3 regions of the Microbacterium sp. HA-8 genome follow, and region 1 is predicted to be linked to each of the others. Evidence: riboswitches for the same ligand, from Rfam matches in the RefSeq annotation. Region 1 holds a riboswitch; each other region holds the start of a gene.
The links. Region 1 has a riboswitch for thiamine pyrophosphate ahead of AB2L57_RS16270 (ECF transporter S component). Riboswitches for the same ligand answer to the same signal wherever they lie in the genome.
Positions count from the first base shown of each region.

Region 2: another riboswitch for thiamine pyrophosphate. It lies ahead of thiC (phosphomethylpyrimidine synthase ThiC); the one in region 1 lies ahead of AB2L57_RS16270 (ECF transporter S component).
Region 3: another riboswitch for thiamine pyrophosphate. It lies ahead of AB2L57_RS06315 (ABC transporter substrate-binding protein); the one in region 1 lies ahead of AB2L57_RS16270 (ECF transporter S component).

Region 1 is NZ_CP162025.1:3,405,016-3,411,765, forward strand. It holds gene AB2L57_RS16250 (enoyl-CoA hydratase/isomerase family protein) at 1-692, opposite strand, end outside; gene AB2L57_RS16255 (SDR family NAD(P)-dependent oxidoreductase) at 689-1,450, opposite strand; gene AB2L57_RS16260 (energy-coupling factor transporter transmembrane component T family protein) at 1,563-2,378, opposite strand; gene AB2L57_RS16265 (ABC transporter ATP-binding protein) at 2,375-3,847, opposite strand; gene AB2L57_RS16270 (ECF transporter S component) at 3,856-4,488, opposite strand; TPP riboswitch at 4,481-4,591, opposite strand; gene AB2L57_RS16275 (D-alanyl-D-alanine carboxypeptidase family protein) at 4,633-5,976, shown strand; gene AB2L57_RS16280 (hypothetical protein) at 6,035-6,750, shown strand, end outside.
Region 2 is NZ_CP162025.1:1,912,067-1,918,816, forward strand. It holds gene hemC (hydroxymethylbilane synthase) at 1-650, opposite strand, end outside; gene AB2L57_RS09125 (ferrochelatase) at 647-1,744, opposite strand; partial or broken gene AB2L57_RS09130 (chlorite dismutase family protein) at 1,741-2,040, opposite strand; TPP riboswitch at 2,227-2,334, shown strand; gene thiC (phosphomethylpyrimidine synthase ThiC) at 2,330-4,063, shown strand; gene thiE (thiamine phosphate synthase) at 4,291-4,929, opposite strand; gene thiO (glycine oxidase ThiO) at 4,914-6,176, shown strand; gene thiS (sulfur carrier protein ThiS) at 6,173-6,412, shown strand; gene AB2L57_RS09155 (thiazole synthase) at 6,415-6,750, shown strand, end outside.
Region 3 is NZ_CP162025.1:1,315,888-1,322,637, reverse strand. It holds gene AB2L57_RS06330 (GlxA family transcriptional regulator) at 1-749, opposite strand, end outside; gene AB2L57_RS06325 (NtaA/DmoA family FMN-dependent monooxygenase) at 929-2,251, opposite strand; gene AB2L57_RS06320 (YkoF family thiamine/hydroxymethylpyrimidine-binding protein) at 2,260-2,895, opposite strand; TPP riboswitch at 2,941-3,052, shown strand; gene AB2L57_RS06315 (ABC transporter substrate-binding protein) at 3,084-4,133, shown strand; gene AB2L57_RS06310 (ABC transporter permease) at 4,160-4,933, shown strand; gene AB2L57_RS06305 (ABC transporter ATP-binding protein) at 4,933-5,739, shown strand; gene AB2L57_RS06300 (IS256 family transposase) at 5,773-6,750, shown strand, end outside.

The sequences.
Region 1 (6,750 bases):
CGGGCCTCCTCGTCGAGCTGGTCGGCGAACGAACGCGTCGGCTGGGAACGGATGAGGCGCTTGGCCTGGCCGAAGGCTGCAGTGGCGCCCTCGAGCCAGGACCGGGCCACGGCCTCGGCCCGCGACGCGACGTCGCCCGCGTCGACGACCTCGGCGATGAGGCCCCACGCGCGGGCCTCATCGGCCGACAGCATCCGGTCGCCGAGCACGAGCTGCAGCGCCCGGCGCTCGCCGACGGCGCGGGCCAGCTGCGCCGAGACCGAGAGGTCGGGGGTGAGCCCGACACCGGCGTACCGGCTGCCGATCCGGGAGTCGGCGGCGGCGATCGCGTAGTCGCTGGCGAGGAGGATGCCGAGACCGCCACCCGCGGTCGTGCCCTGGGCGGCGGCCACGACCGGCACCGACGACTCGACGAGCGCGCGGATGCCGCCGTGGATCACGTGGGCGAGTTCGGTGATGCCCGCACCCGTCCCGACCGCGGTCGCCATCGCGACGACGTCGCCGCCCGCGCAGAAGGCGGGGCCGGCCGCGTCGATGAGGATCGCGCCGATGTCGTCGGACGACGTCGCCTCGACGCAGGCGACCTGCCAGGCGTGCGCCATCGCCTCGTCGAACGCGTTCAATCGCGCGGGCCGGTTGAGCGTGATGCGGGCGAGCCCCCCGTCGATCCGCAGACGGATGCTGTCGGTCATCGCGGTGCCATCCGGATCGCCCCGTCCAGTCGTATCGTCTCGCCGTTGAGATAGCCGTTGTGCACGATGTGCAGGGCGAGATCGGCGTACTCCTCGGGTCGCCCCAGCCGCGACGGGTAGGGCACCTGTTCGCCGAGCGAATCCTGTGCGGCCTGCGGCAGGCCCTTGAGCATCGGGGTCTCCATGATTCCCGGTGCGATCGTGACGACGCGGATGCCGTGGCGTGCCAGCTCGCGCGCGATCGGCAGTGTCATCGCGTGCACGCCGCCCTTGCTCGCGGAGTACGCGGGCTGCCCGATCTGGCCGTCGAACGCGGCGACACTCGCCGTGTTGACGATGACCCCGCGGTCGCCGCCGGGCAGCGGCTCGTTGCCCGCCATCGATGCCGCCGCCTGGGCGATCACGGTGTACGTGCCGATCAGGTTGATGCGCACGACCCGCTCGAAGTCGGCGATCGGGGACGGGTTTCCGTCGCGGTCGAGCACCTTGGCGGGCGGGGCGATGCCCGCGCAGTTCACGACGACGCGCAGCGGCGCGAGCGCGGATGCTTCGGCGACCGCCGCGCGCACCTGCTCCTCGTTCGTGACGTCGGCGGGTGCGAAGACCCCGCCGAGCTCGGCGGCGATCTCTTCGCCGGGCGAGGACGGCAGGTCGATGATCGTGACGACCATGCCCTCGCCGGCCAGACGCCGCGCGGTCGCGAGCCCGAGCCCGCTGGCGCCGCCCGTGACGAGCGCGCCGGATCTGCCTTCGTGCATGGGGTTCTCCTTCGAACATCACGCGCGCGGGCGGTCGTGGCGCCGCGCGTGGAATCGCGCATCAGCCTACGCGGCACCGGGTGTCACGCGCACCCCGGACGCCGCGCCGCCCTCACGCCGGGCCGAGGATGAAGTTCCATGAGCCCACCCACACCGCGGTCGCGAGGGCGGTCGCGCTGATCGCGGCGCCGGCGGCGACCAGCACCCACTCGCGCGCACCCCAGCGCGACTCGCGCGCCCACGTGCGTGTGATCGGGCGGCCGTCCGCGTCGGCGATTCCGCCGAAACCGCGCGCCTCCATCGCGGTCGCAAGCTTCGTCCCGCGGCGGATCGCCAGTACGAACAGCGCGAATGCCATGCCGAGAACCCGCCGCACGCGGCCCTCGTCGGCGACCCCGCGCGCCCGCCGCGCCAGCGCGAGGGCGCGCCAGTCGTCGGCGAGCAGCCCCAGCATCCGCATTCCGGCGAGCGCGCCCAGGACGAAGCGGGCGGGCAGGCGCACGATCTGGGCGAGGCCGTCGGCGAGGTCGGTCGGATCGACCGTGACGAACAGCACGATGCCCGGCAGCGCGATCGCCAGCACGCGGAAGAAGGTCGCCACGGCCAGCTCGAGCGATCCTTCGCTGATGCGCACGACGAACCACTCGACGTAGATCTGCCCCGACGTCTGCCCGTAGAGGGCGATCGTCACGGCCGTCAGGGGCGCGGCAACCCACACGGGCAGGGTGCGCAGCCAGAACTCGCGCCACCGCACCCCCGACAGCACGAACAGGATGCCGGAGAGCCCGAGCGCGACCGCTGCCGAGACCCAGTCGATGGTGAGCACGAGCGGCAGCGCGATCAGCAGCGCCGCCGCGAGCTTGGCGACAGGATTGATGCCCGCGACGGGACCCGCCCGCACGGCGCGCTCCTGCTGCTGCCCGATCACGGCGCCCTCAGCGCGAACTCGCGCGCGTGCAGGGCCCGCAGCACCGCGGCGTCGTGGGTGACCGCGACGACCGCAGCGGGGCTCTCGCCCCCACCCCCGCGCCCGTCGCGCAGCTCGGCGATCAGGGCGACGAGTTCGGCCCAGGTCAGAGCATCCTGCCCGAACGTCGGCTCGTCGAGCACCATCACGCGCGGTCGGGTCGCGAGCATGCCGCCGACGGTGAGGCGCCGCTTCTCTCCGCCCGAGAGCGTGTACGGATTGGCGTCGGCGAGCGCCGCGAGGCGCAGACGCGCGAGCAGCGCATCGGTGCGGGCGGCGATCTCGCCCTCACCGAGTCCCAGCGCGCGAGGCCCGACCTCGAGCTCGCGCCGCACCGTGGTCGCGAGCAGCTGGTGTTCGGGATCCTGCAGCACCGTGCCGACGCGCGTCAGCAGCTGACGCGACGACCATGCGATCGGCTCGCGTTTCGCATCTCCCGCGAGAGACGTGGATGCCGCCACCCGGCCCTTCGCCGGCGCCAGGAGCCCCGCGAGAGTCAGGCCCAGCGTCGATTTTCCGGCGCCGTTGGGCCCCGTGATGCCGACGACCTCGCCGGGGCGCACGTCGAGATCGACCGACCCCGCGACGATGGAGCCGCGCACCCGTGCGACGGCGAGCTCACGCGCCTCCAGCAGCGGCGCACCGGGCGACACCGCGGGGGGCGGGGGCGGCGGCGGGGGAAATCCCGGCACCCACACACCCCCCGCGGCGAGCTCTCGGCCGTGCCCGTGCAGCACGGCGTCGGGGGAACCGTCGGCGATGACGCCGCCCTCCCCCAGCACGACGACCCGGTCCACGAGCGGCAGCCACACGTCGAGGCGATGCTCGACCACGACGAGCGTCGCTCCGGTGCGTTCGAGGGATCGGGCGACAGCATCCCGCACCTCGCTCACTCCCGCGGGGTCGAGGTTCGCGGTCGGCTCGTCGAGCAGGATCAGCCCCGGGCGCATCGCGAGCACCCCGGCGAGCGCGAGTCGCTGCTTCTGCCCGCCCGAGAGCGCCGAGGTGGACCGATCGAGCGGCACATCCAGGCCCACGGCGTCGAGCGCATCGGCGACCCGAGGCCAGATCGCCGCCCGGGGCACGCCGAGGTTCTCGCATCCGAACGCGACGTCGTCGCCGACCCGCGCGAGGATCGCCTGGCTGTCGGGATCCTGCAGCACGAGCCCCGCCCGGCCCCGGGCGCGGGCGGCCGGCACCCCGTCGATCGTCAGCTCGCCGAGGCTCTCGCCCTCGTCGTCGCCGCCGAGCACCCCCGCGAGGGCGTGCAGCAGGGTCGATTTGCCGGCACCCGATGCGCCGAGCAGCAGCACCCGCGTGCCGGGATCGATCCGCAGCGAGACCTCACGCGCCGCCCACCGCCTGCGCGAGGCGTAGCGCCAGCCCCAGCCGCGCGCGTCGACCGCGGCGGGACGAACGGATGCTGTCATCACGACGCTCAGACGCGTCGCGAGACCTCGCGGCCCGACGCGAACCGCGACAGCGCGCCCGTCTGCGCGAGCCCGCGCGCGACGAACCAGGACCCCGCTCCCGCGATGACGGCGCCCGAGATCGTCGTGGAGACGATGTAGACGATCGTGAAGGTGGTGTCGGCGCCGGCGTACCAGAGGATGCGGTCGTTGATGCCGCACGCGAGCCCGGCGCCGGCCCCCGCGAGGATCGCGACCGGCAGACGCCACACGGCGTACGCGAAGAGCAGGAAGACGAGCTCGGCGCCGAGCCCCTGCACGAGGCCCGACACGATCGTCAGTGGCCCCCACTGGTTGCCCACGAGCGCCGAGATCACGGCGGCGAGCAGTTCGGTGTAGAGGGCGGCGCCGGGCTTGCGGATGATGAGGCCGCCGAGCACGCCGGCGACGAGCCAGGGACCGGCGAGCAGACCCTGCACGCCGGGCAGCAGGGGCGCGAGGGCCTCGCTGGGCAGCTGGTACCCGACGTTCCAGAGCAGGAAGACGGCGGCGCAGGCGACGCCGATGACGCTGGCGACGACGATGTCGACGACCCTCCAGCGCCAGACGATGCGGCCGAAGCCCCCCTGCACGGGGGCGGACGTGGACGTGGACGTGCTCATTGTGATCTCCTCCCTGCGCCGGCATGATCCGGATCAGGTTCGACGGTCGAAGCGTGGTTCGCTTCCTCTCAGCCCGGCTCACCGGACTCCCGTGTGTTGTGGGCATGAGTATAGCCACCCCCGCGGGGGCGATATCTTGGCCGTGTGACCCCGACCGCCGCGCCCGCCCTGGCGTGGCTGCGCGACGACACGATCACCTCCGGGGCACGGGGCGACCTCCCGGGTGACGACGACGGCGACCTGATCGGCCCCCGCCGCCCCGGATCCGCGTGGCGCGCGGCGCTGCTGCCGCCCCTCGCCGTCGTGCTCGTCCTCGTGCTCGGCTACGGCGCCGCCCTGCTGCTGTGGCCCCTGCACGCTGTCGCACCCCGGGTGGAGGCGGTGGCGGTGACGACGAACCCGGCCGTCGCCGCCGCGCCCGCGTGGCCCGCCGACGGCTCGGCCGCGCTCGGCGTCGCGGGGCTCGGCTCGCCCCTGTCGAGCGCCGGCGAGGCCGTGCCCATGGCGAGCATCACCAAGGTCGTCACGGCGCTCGTCGTGCTCGATCGTCTGCCGCTCGCGGTCGGCGAGCAAGGTCCCGAGTACACCTTCACCGCCGCCGATCGGGCGGACTACCGCGCGACGATCGCCGCCGGCGAGTCGGCGCTGCCGGTCGTGGTGGGCGAGAGCCTCACCCAGTACCAGCTTCTCGAGGGCCTGCTCATCGGCTCGGCCGGCAACTACGCCGACTATCTCGTCGCGCAGATCGCCCCCTCGCACGCGGTCTACGCGCGAGCCGCGAACGAATGGCTCGCGCAGCACGGCCTGGGCGGCATCACGGTGGTCGACCCCTCGGGCATCAGTCCGCGCAATGTCGCCACGCCCGCAGCCCTCGTGACCCTGGCGCAGCGCGCGCTGACCAACCCCGTCATCGCCGAGATCGTCGCCAAGCCCTCCGTCGACCTGCCGGGCGTGGGGCTCGTCGAGAACACGAACGCGCTGCTCGGCGAACCGGGAGTGATCGGGGTCAAGACCGGGTTCCTCGGGCGCGACTACAACCTGCTGGCCGCGCGCGACATCGCGGTCGGCGACGTCACGGTGCGAGCCTTCGTCGCCGTGCTCGGCCAAGACACCAGCGCCGCACGGTTCGATGAGGCGCGAGCGCTGCTGGCCTCGCTCGACGCGCCGCTTCAGCCGACCCTCGCGGTTCCGGCGGGCACGGTCGTCGGCACCGTCACCACCCTGTGGGGCGAGCCCGTCCCGATCGTCACCGACGCCGACGCCGCCGTCATCCTCTTCAACGGCGGCGCGGCGACCGCGACGCCGCAGCTCGCCCTGGGCGAGTCCGGCGACGACCGCGCCGCGGGCGTGGTGGCCGGCACCCTGCAGGTCACGGGGCCCGTCGATGCGGCCGACGTCGACGCGGTGCTGCAGTCGGCCGTCGAGGACCCGAGCATGTGGTGGCGGCTCACGCATCCGCTCGAGTTGCTCGGACTGGCCGACGGCTGACCCCCACCACCTCCGCGCGCATCGCTACAGTGAGCGCAGAGCCCACGAGGGGAGCGTCATGCCGCGCCTGACCACCACCGATCTGCGCCGCCGAATCGATGCCCTCGAGGCCGAGAACGCGGCGCTGCGCGAACGCGCCGCGCACGCCGCAAGCGCCGCCGACACGCTCGTGCTCGATGCGCCGGCCGACACGGCAGTCCCGCACCGCCGCGCGTGGGGCTGGACGCTGCTGGCGACCGTGCTCATCACGCTCGGCGCGCTGCTCGCCCCCATCGCCGTCGTCGCGGTCTGGGCCAATGTGCAGCTCACCGACACCGATCGATTCGTCGCCGCCTACGGACCCCTGGCCGATGATCCGGCGGTGCAGGCCGTCGTCGCCGATCAGGTGCTCACGGCGATCGAGGGACAGCTGGATGTCGGGGCCCTCACCTCCGACGTCATCGACGGCGTGATCGACCTCGGCACCGGCCCCGCGGCCACGCGTGCCCTCGAGCTGCTCAAGGGCCCGGCGGCTCAGGGGGTGCAGTCGCTCATCGACCGCACGGTCGAGGGCTTCGTCGCATCCGACGCGTTCTCGAACGTGTGGGCGACCGCGCTGCGCGTGAGCCACACACAGCTGACGGGAGCGCTCGCGGGCGAGGAGGGCATGGCGCTCGACCTCGCAGACGACGGCACGATCGGCATCCAGCTCGCCCCGATCATCGACGCCGTCAAGGACGCCCTCGTCGCCCAGGGGATCGGGCTGGCGGCATCCATCCCGACGATCGACCGCAC
Region 2 (6,750 bases), 1.5 Mb from region 1:
CGGGTCGGAGCATGGTTGAGCACCGAGACCTGGCCCTCTTCGCCCGCGCGCACCTCGAGCGCGAGCGAACCCTGCCCGGGCGCGGTGGGCCAGGCGGAGAGCTCGAGCAGCTCGGTGACCTCGCCGGAGCGGCCGAGTCGATCGAGGCCGGCGGCGGCGAGCACGACCGCGTCGAGGTCTGCGGATGCGACGCGACCGAGCCGCGTGTCGACATTTCCCCGGATGTCGACGACCTCGAGGTCGGGTCGCTTCGCGAGTGCCTGTGCGCGGCGACGCGGCGATCCGGTTCCGACCCTGGCACCGTCAGGGAGGGTCGCCAGTGTGAGGCCGTCGCGTGCGCACAGGGCGTCGCGGGCATCCGCCCGCTTTGGGGTGGCCGCGATTGTCAAGCCGGGCAGGGGGGTGGTCGGCAGGTCTTTGAGCGAGTGCACGACCATGTCGCACTCTCCTGCGAGCAGCGCCTCGCGCAGTGCGGCAGCGAATACGCCCGTGCCGCCGATGGAGGCGAGCGATGCCATGTTGCGGTCGCCGTCCGAGGTGATCGGCACCAGCTCCACCTGCGCCCCGGTGCTGCGTTCGAACTGATCCGCGATCTGCCGAGTCTGCGTCATCGCGAGCGCACTCGCGCGGGTTCCAATGCGAAGGGTCACGGTGCGACCCCCGCCACGGCGGGCTTGAAGCCCGCACGCACGTTCTCGCAGCACGCGGGCCGGCAGACGTCAAACCAGGGACCGAGTTCGGTGAGCGCCGGGCGGTCGGCCTCATCGACACCGTTCATGCGCTCCTGTACGAGGTCGATGAGACCCGAAACGAATGCGGGATCGACGCCCGGGGTCGGGGTACGCACGACCCTGAAGCCGCGTTGCTCAGCCGCCTCCCTCGCCTCGGTGTCGAGGTCCCACATCACCTCCATGTGATCGCTCACAAAGCCGAGCGGCACGATAACGATCGCATCGACAGCCTCACGGTCGAGGGAATCGATCGCGTCCACGATGTCTGGTTCGAGCCAGGGCATGCTCGGTGGCCCCGAGCGGGACTGGTAGACGAGCTGCCACGCCGGTCGCGTGCGCTGCGCGGCCATCACCACCTCGGCGACCGCCCGGTGCTGCGCCGCGTATGCGCCACCAGGTCCAAAGTCAACGTCGCGCGGGCCGCTGCGTTCGGCATCCGTGATCGGGATGCTGTGGGTGGAAAACAGCACATGCACACGGCCCGGGTCGATGCCGTGGTCTTCGAGCTCGGCGAGCGCATCGCTCACGCCCGCGATGAACGGCGCGACGAAACCGGGGTGGTCGAAGAACTGGCGCACCTTGTCGATCGTGATGACGCCGGCCATGCCGGTGTCATCGAGGGCTGCGGCGAAGTCTTCTCGGTACTGGCGGCAGCTTGAGTAGGAGCTGTAGGCGCTCGTGGCGATCCCGAGCAGTCGGCGGTAGCCGCGCTCGTGAGCGTCCACGACGGCGTCTTTGAGATAGGGGGCCCAGTTACGGTTGCCCCAGAGTACGGTCAGATTGACTCCGCGCGCGGAGAGCTCAGCTTCAAGGGCGGCCTTAAGCGCGCGATTATGGTCGTTGATCGGGCTTATCCCGCCGAAGTGGCGGTAATGGGTCGCAACCTCCTCAAGTCGCTCGTCGGGGATGCCGCGACCGCGGGTGACGTTCCTCAGAAAAGGGATCACATCGTCCTGGCCTTCCGGGCCGCCGAACCCTGCCAGCAGGATGGCGTCGTAGTGCGGTGCGGTCACGCCAGCACCTCGGGCAGCTCGTCGAGCCGCACGCGACGGCCGGTGTAGAACGGGACCTCTTCGCGCACGTGCAGTCGCGCCTCGGTTGCCCGCAGGTGGCGCATGAGATCGACGAGGTCGATGAGGTCGTCCGCCTCGAGGCCGAGCATCCACTCGTAGTCGCCCAAGGCGAAACTCGCGACGGTGTTCGCGAGTACCTGCGGAAACTCGCGCCCCAGACGACCGTGGTCACCGAGCATCCGGCGACGATCCTCCTCGGGAAGGATGTACCACTCGTAGGAGCGCACGAAAGGATAGGTTTTCGGGGCAGCTGACGAGCACGGTTGAGGTCCCCTCATCGGCCTGCACCACTGCCGCCTTTGGCATCTTCAGCCTCGTCGCCTCGTCGCCTGGGCTGGTCCACCTTGGGGGTGATCAATCTCGGCCCTGCCCGTCGCGGAGTTGGGGAGGTGCTATCGACGCCAGTGGAAGTGTTATCGTTTCAGCATCCACACGGGTGCCCTTGCAGGGGCTGAGATCGGGCTGACGCAGCCTGTGACCGTTGAACCTGTCCGGGTAATGCCGGCGAAGGAAGTAGGAATCTTCATGAGCTCTGCCATGTCCTCGCACGCACTCGCGTTTCTCCACGATTCGGAGCACGAGATCTCGGTCCCTGTGACGAAGATCGCCTTGGGGGTCAGTCCTAATGGGCGAGAGAACGACGCGTTCATTTCTTACCGGACCGAAGGCCCTGGAAGCGACCCCGTCCATGGTCTCGACCCGTTCCGGGCCCCGTGGATCGAAGACCGTCAGGACACGGAGGTGTATGTGGGTCGTGAACGCAACCTTCAGGACGATGGGCGCTCTGCAGAGCGTCGAGGTGCTGCGTCCGTTGAATGGAAAGGCACGAAGCCGGTCACTCGCCGAGCCGCGGCTGGCCGCGTCGTGACGCAGATGCATTACGCCAGAAACGGTGTCGTGACCCCCGAAATGCGTTTCGTGGCGCTGCGTGAAGGCTGCGACGTCGAGCTGGTTCGGTCGGAGGTCGCGGCCGGACGCGCGATCATTCCTAGCAACATCAACCACCCCGAGTCCGAGCCGATGATCATCGGCAAAGCCTTCCTCGTGAAGATCAACGCGAACATCGGCAACTCCGCCGTCACGAGTTCGATCCAGGAGGAGGTCGACAAGCTGCAATGGGCGGCGAAATGGGGTGCGGACACTGTCATGGACCTCTCGACGGGGGACGACATCCACACCACGCGCGAGTGGATCCTGCGCAACTCGCCGGTCCCGATCGGCACGGTCCCGATCTACCAAGCCCTCGAAAAAGTCAATGGCGAGGCCAACGATCTCACCTGGGAGATCTACCGCGACACCGTCATCGAACAGTGCGAGCAAGGCGTGGACTACATGACCGTGCACGCAGGCGTCCTCCTCCGATACGTTCCTCTGACAGCCGAACGCGTCACCGGAATCGTCTCGAGAGGGGGCTCCATCATCGCCGGCTGGTGCTTGGCGCACCATGAAGAAAACTTCCTCTACACGCACTTCGATGAACTGTGCGAGATCTTCGCGCAGTACGACGTCGCCTTTTCGCTCGGCGACGGGCTCCGGCCCGGTTCGACGGCTGACGCGAACGACGCTGCACAGTTCGCGGAACTCGACACCCTGGCAGAGCTGACCAAGCGGGCATGGAAGTTCGACGTTCAGGTGATGGTGGAAGGGCCCGGCCACGTCCCGTTCCATCTGGTGCGAGAGAATGTTGAGCGTCAGCAGAAACTCTGCGACGGAGCCCCGTTCTACACCCTTGGGCCCCTCGTCACGGATGTCGCTCCGGGCTACGACCACATCACTTCCGCAATTGGAGCGACCGAGATCGCTCGCTACGGAACGGCGATGCTCTGCTATGTCACCCCGAAGGAACACCTCGGCCTGCCGAACAAGGACGACGTCAAGACGGGGGTCATCACCTACAAGATCGCCGCGCACGCCGCCGATCTCGCCAAAGGCCACCCCGGCGCCCATGAACGCGATGATGCCCTCTCGAAAGCGCGTTTCGAGTTCCGGTGGCGTGATCAATTCGCGCTTTCTCTGGACCCGGTGACGGCAGAGGAGTTCCACGACGAAACACTCCCTGCTGAGCCTGCGAAAACGGCCCACTTCTGTTCGATGTGCGGGCCTAAATTCTGCTCCATGCGGATTTCTCAGGACATCAGGGATCAGTTCGGGGGCTTGTCCAGCCAGCAGATCGCAGCCGGCATGAAGCAGAAGTCCGCTGAGTTCACGACCCTCGGTGGGAAGGTCTACCTGCCCGCACCGACCGTCGGAGAACGCTGACCGTCGGCGTGGACCACTAGCCGGCCTTTTCACACTCTCTCATCGGGCCCGCTGCTCGACCTCTCACGCGTACTCGTCGGGGTTGGGCTGTGCAGAACGATCGAAACGCGCGAAGGATACGAGGGATGACACCCGAATGCTTAGTTGGGCCATCGGCGTCGACGATTTCTGATCGATCCGACGACCGCGAACGGCAGGTCGGGGTCCTCGGCGCTGCCGTTGGAGTGTCAGGTCGTAAGAGCAGGAAGCGCTGCCCGCAGGGCCTGCGCGGCCTCGAAGGGGTCCTTGGCGTCCGTGACCGCTCGGACGACGACGACGCGTCGAGCCCCCGCCTCAACGACCTGCTCCACATTCGTCAAATCGATGCCACCGATCGCGAACCAGGTTCGGCTTCCCGGAGTGACAGAGGCCGCATAGTCCACGAGTTCGGTGCCGACCGCGTCACGTCCCGGCTTCGTCGGTGTAGCCCAGACGGGTCCCACGCAGAAATAGTCGGCTTCGGGGTCCGCACTGGCTCGGTCGACTTGGTCGGTCGTGTGAGTCGACAGCCCAAGGGTCACTCGGGAACCGAGAAGCGAGCGTGCCGCGGGAAGAGGCAGATCGTCTTGGCCGAGGTGCAGGATCGGGCTTCCCGAACCCGCCGCGACGTCGGCGCGGTCGTTGACGGCCCACAGCTTGCCGTGCCGCTCGGCGGCATCCTTCAAAACCTCCAGGACGCGCAGCTGGGGCGCCGCTTCGAGTGTTTTGTCGCGAAGCTGAATGATGTCGACACCCCCGCTGAATGCGGCGTCGACGAAGTGGGCGAAGTCGCCCTGGCGGGTACGAGCATCCGTGCAGAGATACAGCTGTGATGACATCACGTTCATATCCCGAGCCTAATCCGCAGCACACCCCGACCTCGTCGACGAAAGGCGCATCGCGCGTCGATGTCGCCGTGGTTGGTGCAGGCATCATCGGCCTCGGCATCGCGTGGTCGCTCGTCCGGAGCGGTCGGAGTGTCTGCGTCATCGACCCGGATCCGGCGATGGGGGCGACTCGTGCTGCGGCAGGAATGCTGGCCCCCGTCAGCGAATACCACCATCAAGAGGAGGAACTCCTCGGACTCACCCTCCGATCAGCGCTTCTCTACCCGGAATTCGTGCGCACCCTCGCAGATGGCGGGAGAGAGACCGGGTATCTGACGACGGAGACACTGCTCGTCGGCATCGACGCGGGCGACCGCCAAGCCCTCCGGGATCTTTACGACAAACAACTCTCGCAGGGCCTTCCCATCCTCCCCATGACGATCCGGGAACTACGAACCCAAGAGCCCTTGCTGTCTCCCCGGCTATCGGCCGGGTATCGGGCCGCCGACGACCGTCAGGTTGACCCCCGAATCCTGTCCGCATCCCTCCTCGACGCCCTGGCAGACCCTGACGCGCACTCCGGTAAAACATCCTTCGAACGACGACCCGCGAAGGGGCTCCTGCACGAGCGTGCCGACGATTCGTCGTCACGAGTGGTCGGCATCCAGTTCGACGATGGTGACACCCTCACTGCAGACGAAGTCATCGTCGCAAACGGCACCGCCGCGGGCGACCTGCACGGGCTTCCTCGAGGGTTGTCCATGCCTCTCCGTCCCGTCTTCGGCGACATCATTCGCATCACCGTCCCCGGGACCCTACGGCCTTTGCTCCATGCCACGATTCGCGCCGCTGTCCACGGCAATTCCGTCTACATTGTTCCGCGGTCCGACGGCACCGCGGTCGTCGGAGCGACGCAGCGAGAAACAGGAACAGCAGGAGTCTCGTCCCGGGGCATCTTCGAACTTCTGCGGGATGCCCAGGACGTCGTGCCGGCCGTCGCCGAGGCCGACATCGCAGAAATCATGGCTAGGGCGCGTCCCGCAACCCCCGACAACAAGCCCCTTCTCGGCCGGGTTCGCCATCCGGACGGCTCCAACATCGCAGGCCTCATCATCGCGACGGGATTCTTCCGCCACGGAGTCCTTCTCACCCCTGTCGCCGCCGAAATCTGTCAGCGCCTCGTCGAGGGACCCGACGACACGCAATGGGCACCCTTCCGGCCCGACCGGTTCCGCCTCACATCCACTTCTCCGAAGGAGCATCAGTGACTCGCATCACTATCAACGGGGAAGCCCGAACTATCCCGAGAGACACCAGCCTCGGCGACATAATCTCGGCAGAAACCGGGCGAGACCTCCGGCCCGACGGGCGACCGCACGACGGCAGCCGCCTCGGGATCGCGGCCGCGAAAAACGCGGAAGTGATCCCCCGCAGCCAGTGGTTCAGCGAAGTCCCCACCGAGGGCGACACCATCGAGCTCGTCACCGCCACTCAGGGAGGCTGACCATGGCCACCGATTCATTGACCATCGACGGCATCCAGTTCGGATCCCGACTCATCATGGGAACCGGCGGCGCACCGAGCCAGTCGGGACTCCGAGAGGCTCTTAAGGCCTCAGGCACCGAACTCACCACGGTTGCGCTCCGCCGCCATCAACCGGGACGCGGAACGTCGCTTTTCGACCTGGTCACCGACCTGGGCATTCGACTTCTCCCCAATACAGCAGGGTGCCTCACTGCTCGGGAAGCCGTCCTCACGGCCGAACTTGCCCGGGAAGCTCTCGAGACCAACTGGATCAAGCTCGAGGTGATCGCCGACGAGCGCACCCTGCTGCCGGACGCC
Region 3 (6,750 bases), 1.6 Mb from region 1:
AGGGTGCGCCGGCTGGTGCCGAGCGACTGCGCGACGAAGGCGACGTTGAACGGTTCGTCCAGGCGGGCGCGCACGAAGCGTTCGAACTCGACGACGATCGGGTCCTCGTGCCGGAGATGTTCGTAGGCGACGAAAGCCGCCTGCGACGGGCGCTCGTCGATGATGAGGAGCTTGGCGACATGTTGGGCCAGGTCGGGGCTGATCGATCGCACGAGTGAGAGCGCGAGGTCGATGTGGGCGAAGGCGGCGCCGGCGGTGACGAGGTTCCCGTCGACCACGACCATGGTGTCGAGATCGAGGGCGACGGTCGGATAGCGCTTCCGGAACTCCGGCCCCAGGAACCAGCTGGTCGTCGCCCGCCGATGATGCATCCGTCCTGTCTCGGCGACGGCGAACACGCCGGTGCACGCCGCGGCGATCCGGGTGGTCGCGTCGTCGAGGCGCCCGAGTGAGGCGATGACCGAACGAGCATCTCGACTCTGGAGGGCGTCGTGGGTCGCGGCGGCCGTGAGGGTTCCAAGCGCAGGGACGACGACCACGTCGAACTCTCCGGACTCCGGCAGCGGGTGGTCCACCGACAGGGTCATCGATGCCGTCGTGGTCACTCGCCGTTTCGGTCCGAGGATGGCGAGTTCGATCGGGTCGATCCGCGGGTCGACATCGCCGCGGGCTCCGTCGGCCACCCGCACGATGTCGATGATCGACGCGATAGCCGAACCGAAGCAGCCGGCTATCCGGCCAAGCCTCACACGGGCCAGTCGGAGCATGACATACGCTGAAGAATCGGCCACAAGCTCGGGCAAGACAGTCGTTCGCTCGGCCAAGAGCGGCAAGTTCGTCACCAAGGTCTATGCCAAGCGGCATCCGTCAACCACTGTCACCGAAGGTGAGACCAGCGGAGCCGAGCGGTCCAAAGACTAAACCTCGGTTAATCCCGGAGGTGCTCCCGGAGAGTCTTGGCTGCGTAACGACTCCGGAAGAGTCCGCGGCGCTGCAGCTCGGGGATCACGCCCGAGACGAAGTCTTCGAACGACGAGTGGTACAGCGCCGGCATGATGATGAACCCGTCTGCGGCCTCGCTTCGGAACAGGTGTTCAAGCTCATCGGCCAGGGTCGCGGGGGAACCGACGACCTGCGGATGCAGTTGGTTCAGCGCCTGCTCGATCGCCAGGTCTGCCACGGTGAACCGTCGCCTGTTGCTGACCGACGCCAGCATGTCCTCGAAGCCGACACTGCCGGTGGCTCCGCGGTGCGCCGCGAGCAGATCGACCGCCGGAGCGCTCGGGTCCAGGCCGGCTGCGTTGGCGTGCAGCAGCCGTGCGAGCTTAGTCAGCGCCTCTGGGAGGTCGATCTGCTCGCGGAGTGCCGCAAGTTTTGTCGTGGCATCCGCATCCGTCCACCCCACGATCGGTTGGAGACCCTGGAGCACGAGGAGGTCGTCGGGGTTACGGCCATGGTCGAGTCTGGCCCGATCGCGCAGTTCGCGCCGCAGGTCGCGCATCCCCTCCTCGGTGTCACCGATTGCGAAAACGACCTCGGCCCAGCCTGCCGCGAAGCTGCGGCCGCGAGGGGATGATCCCGCCTGCATCAGCACCGGATGCCCCTGCGGGCTCGGTGGGAGGGTGAGAGGCCCGCGAGATAGCGGGTTGTCGTACCGGATGCGGCGCACACCGGTCGGATCGGCGAACCGGCGCTCGTCGCGGTCGAGCGCGAGAGCGTCGGGTTTCCACGAGCGCCACAGGTCGAGCACGGTGTCGACAACTTGATCGGCCTGGTCGTAGCGGGATGCCGGGTCTGCGATTGCCTCTCGGCCCATGTTGCGAGCCTCGGCGTTGGTGGTGGAGGTGACGATGTTCCACGCGGCCCGGCCGCCGGAGAGGTGGTCGACCGTGAGGAGCTGACGGGCGATTGCGTACGCGGGCAGGAAACTCGTCGAGACGGTCGCACCCAAGCCGATGTGGGTGGTTGCGGTGGCCACATGTGAGACGGTCGCGATCGGGTCCAGGTAGATGCTGCCCTTGCCGCCGGTTTCGAGTGTTGTCGCGAAATTGCCGTCCCGGTCTTCGGGAACGGCCAGCGCATCCGCGAAGAAAATCATGTCGAACAACCCGCGCTCGAGGGTACGACCAAGGTCAGCATAGAAGTCGCCCCGGAGCCAGTCAGAGCGGCCGAGCGGGTTGCGCCAGTTTTCGGCGTACTGGCTGGTGGGCGGGTTCACCATGCCGACGAAATGCATCCGACGCTGCGTCATTGAGCGCTTCAGTCCGTGATTGTGGTGGGGCTGTTCAGCGAGACCGTGAGGTGCGTCGTGACGTGCTGCACCTCGCGACCGACGGCGATCCACGCGTTCGTGGCGGTCTGCAGCACGGCGGCCAAGTCGCCGTCGAGCCGCGTCGCGTAGTGGTCGGACCCCGAGTAGGCGCCGTCTTCCTTCGCCCGCTCGACGGCCGCGTAGATGGGTGCCATGTGGTTGCTTACCCCCTCGCTGCCCGCGTCGAGGAGCGGGTACAGCGACCAGTGCGCCCGCGCACGGATGCCCGCCGGTTCCAGCGAAATCGGGTCGGCGGCGAGGGCGAACACCCCGGGAGGTAGCTCGCACTGCAGTTCGCCAGGGCAGCCTCGCGACAGCAGGATGCTCGCGGACACATGCGCGCCGCCCCTTGCCGCCCCGGCAACCACGTCGCGGATGTAGCCCAGCACATCCGCCTCCGCACCGGTCACGAAGGTCGAGATGTCGTTCGTCTCCACGGTGAGCGCCGAAGCATCCGCCTCGCGCAGCGCGCCCAGGATGATCGAGACGTAGTCGGAGTCGTACACCGAAACGGTGAAGCGCGCTCCGACCCCATACTCCTGCGGGGTCATGGACTCTGCCGGGGTATTAGTCGGTACTGTCACGGCTACCACACTAGCGGTGCTCGCCTGCGTCCAGATCTGGTTACCATGGAGGTACACGGGAGTCCGGTGAGCCGGGCTGAGAGGAAGGTCATCCAACCTTCGACCGTCGAACCTGATCTGGGTAATGCCAGCGCAGGGAGGCATCTCAAAAACCCCGTGCCCCGACACATATCGAAAGGGCACGCATCATGCGTATTCCATCATCCCGCCGCGCGCGTTTGGGCGCGGCATCCGCTCTGCTCGCCGTCACGGTGGCGCTCGCCGGGTGCACCGTATCCGGCGGCGGGTCATCAGAAGACGGCGACAAACTCACTCCGGTGACCTTCGCCCTCGACTGGGCGCCCAACACGAACCACATTGGCGTCTATGTGGCGGATGCTCTGGGCTACTTCGGAGAGGCGCGTCTCGAGGTGACGATCCTCCCGTATGGGTCGGCATCCTCCCCGCAGTTGGTTTCGGCGGGAGAGGCCGACTTCGGTATCGGCGGACAGGCGAGCGTGCAAACTGCTCGCACCGCGGGGCTCGACGTGGTTTCGGTGTTCCGGGTCACGCAGACCGACACGGGCCGCCTCGTGGTGCTCGGTGACCGCGACGATGTCACCCGCCCGGCCGATCTTGACGGTCTTATCTTCGGCGGGTTCGGCGCCCCGCTGTACTCGGCGCTGGCGGCCGCGACCATCCAGGGTGACGGTGGCGAAGGCACATTCGAGGAGGTCGTCCTTGACACGGGCGCCTATGAGGCCCTCCGCCAGGGGCGCATCGACTTCACCCTGTCGGTGGCGACGTGGGAAAACATCCAGATGGAGCTTGATGGTCACCCCTACCGGGAGTGGCGGTACCAGCACTTCGGCGTTCCCGAGCAGCAGTCGACGGGGATCATCTCCAGCGACGCGTACGTGTCCGAGCATCCGGAGGCAGCCGCGGCGTTCGTGCAGGCGGTGCAGCGCGGGTACGCGTTCGCGGTCGAAAACCCTGACGAGGCGGCCGACATTCTCATCGAGGCCAACCCCGAAACCTTGGGCGCTGCTGAGGAGCTGGTGCGCGAGAGTGCCCGGTTGATGGCAACCGAGGGCTACTTCGTGGCCGAGGGACGCCAGATCGGCGAAGTAGACCCGACGGCGTGGGAAGAGTTCGGCTCCTTCCTCATCGACGGTGGGTTCCTGAGCGACTCCTCGGGAGACGTCGTTACCGAGGCTCCCGACTGGACCGAGTACTACACGGACGACCTGCTGGAGTGAGCATGAGCGACAGGACGAGGGTGGGGGTGGCTGCGCGCGGACTGGCAAGTGCCGTCGCGCCCCCGCTCCTCGCCTTCTTCCTGCTGCTCGCGATCTGGCACACTGTGTCGACGGTCGGGCTCGTGCCGGCCGACATGCTGCCATCGCCAGTGCGCATCGCCACGGTCGGGGTCGCCGAAAACGAGGCCCTGCTGCATCACGCCGTGCCGACCTTACTCGCCACGCTTCTCGGCTTCAGCCTGTCGGTGACAGTCGCGTTCGTCACCGCGACGCTGCTCGACTTCTCGGCACCGCTGCGCCGCGCCATCCTGCCGCTCGTCGTGGTCAGTCAAACCCTCCCGATGATCGCCCTCGCACCGCTAGTCGTGCTGTGGTTCGGCTTCGGTCTGCTGCCAAAGGTGCTGCTGGTCGCTTTCGTTACGTTCTTCCCGATGGTGGTGGGGTTCCTTCGCGGGTTCTCCTCCGCCGACCCCGAGGCGGAGCATCTCCTGAAGTCGATGGGTGCCTCGCGGGTGACCATCTTCCGCATGATTCGGCTGCCTGCCAGCACGGTGTCGTTCTTCTCGGCGCTGCGCATCTCCATCACCTACGCGGTCGTCGGGGCAATCTTTGCGGAATACGCCGGGGCGGTGGCGGGCCTTGGCGTGTACATGCAGTCGGCGAAGAACGTCTTCCGCACCGACCTTGTGTTGGCGGCCGTGGTCGTCAGTTCGCTGCTCACCCTCGTGCTTTACGGGCTTGCCGTGCTGCTGGAACGCCTCTTTGTGCCCTGGTTGCGCATCGAACAGGGGAAGCTTTGATGAGCGGCGGGGTCCTTGAGATTGAACGGCTGGCGAAGTCGTTCGGCACAAAGCCGGTATTGACGGATGTGTCCTTTCAGGTCGCTAAGGGAGAGATTGTCGGCCTCGTGGGTCCGAGTGGCAGTGGTAAGTCAACGCTGCTGTCGCAGCTGACGGGGGCGCAGCGACCGGATGCGGGCAGCATCCGGTATGACGGCGTGCCGATTGCCGATCGCGCTCGACCGTTCGCCTTCATGCCGCAGCGTGATGTGCTGCTGCCGTGGCGTCGCATCCTCGACAACGCCGCAATCGGGCTTGAGGTTGCAGGACATTCGCGACGCGATGCGCGCGCGAAAGCATCCGAACTGCTGGCACCCTTCGGGCTGGAGGGCACGGAGGAGCTCTACCCACGGCAGCTGTCGGGCGGGATGCGGCAGCGCGTATCCTTTCTGCGCACCGTCGTGCAGCGCAGACCGGTGCTGCTGCTCGACGAACCGTTCGGCGCGCTCGACGCGATCACGCGCGACGAACTGCAGCGGTGGCTGCTCGACATCTGGGCGGAGAATCGGTGGAGCATCCTGCTCATCACCCACGACATTCGAGAGGCGATCCGCATGTCTGACCGGGTGCTTGTGCTTTCCGCGCCGGGCACCATCACCGGCGAGGTGGAGGTGACGCGCGACATTCCGCGCGGCGACAGTTTCGTGCGCGACCTGCGGGTGCCCGAGCTCCAAGACAGGCTGCACCAACTGCTGCATGCTGCAGCCCGCAACGCTGCCCCCGCTAGTGGGACTGTCAGGAAAACGGTGGATCTGGGACTGGCCTGACCGAAAGGAAGGGCTGTGAGCCAGACCATCGAGATGATCGATCCTGTGACGGGAGAGATCATTGATCAGCAACAGATCGCCGAGCAGCTGCTTGCGCAGGCGAAGGAGCAAGGCGTCAGCCTCGTCGGGCCCGGTGGCCTGCTTGGCGGGCTGACGAAGACCGTGCTGGAGACCGCGCTCGAGGCGGAGATCACCGAGCATCTCGGCTACGACAAGCACGGCAGCTCGACTGGTGAGAACGCGCGGAATGGGACGCGTTCCAAGACCGTGCTCACCGAGGTGGGTCCTGTCGTGATCGAGGTGCCGCGGGATCGGGACGGGTCGTTCCAGCCGAAGATCGTGAAGAAGCGGCAACGGCGGCTGGACGGGATCGATGAGATCGTCCTCTCGCTCACCGCGCGAGGGCTGACGACCGGTGAGGTCGCGGCTCACTTCGACGACGTCTACGGTGCCTCGGTGTCAAAGGACACGATCTCGAAGATCACCGACAAGGTCATCGAGGAGATGACGGAGTGGCAGAACCGTCCGTTGGATCGCGTGTATCCGGTGGTGTTCATCGACGCCCTGGTCGTGAAGGTCCGCGACGGGCAGGTCCGCAACAAACCTTTTTACGTCGCTGTCGGAGTCACCGTGAACGGTGAGAGAGACATCCTCGGGATCTGGGCCGGCGACGGCGGCGAAGGAGCGAAGTTCTGGCTCGGCGTGCTCACCGAGATCAAGAACCGCGGCGTCGAGGACGTCTGCATCGTCGTCTGCGACGGACTCAAGGGTCTGCCCGAGTCCATCACCACGACGTGGGAGCACGCGGTCACGCAGACGTGCATCATCCATCTGATCCGGAACACGTTCAAGTACGCGTCACGCAAGTACTGGGACCAGATCGCTCGCGACCTCCGACCGGTGTATACCGCGCCGACCGAGGCCGCGGCACGGGCGAGGTTCGAGGAGTTCGCGGAGAAGTGGTGCACCATGTATCCGGCGATCCGCAAGCTCTGGGAGAACGCGTGGACG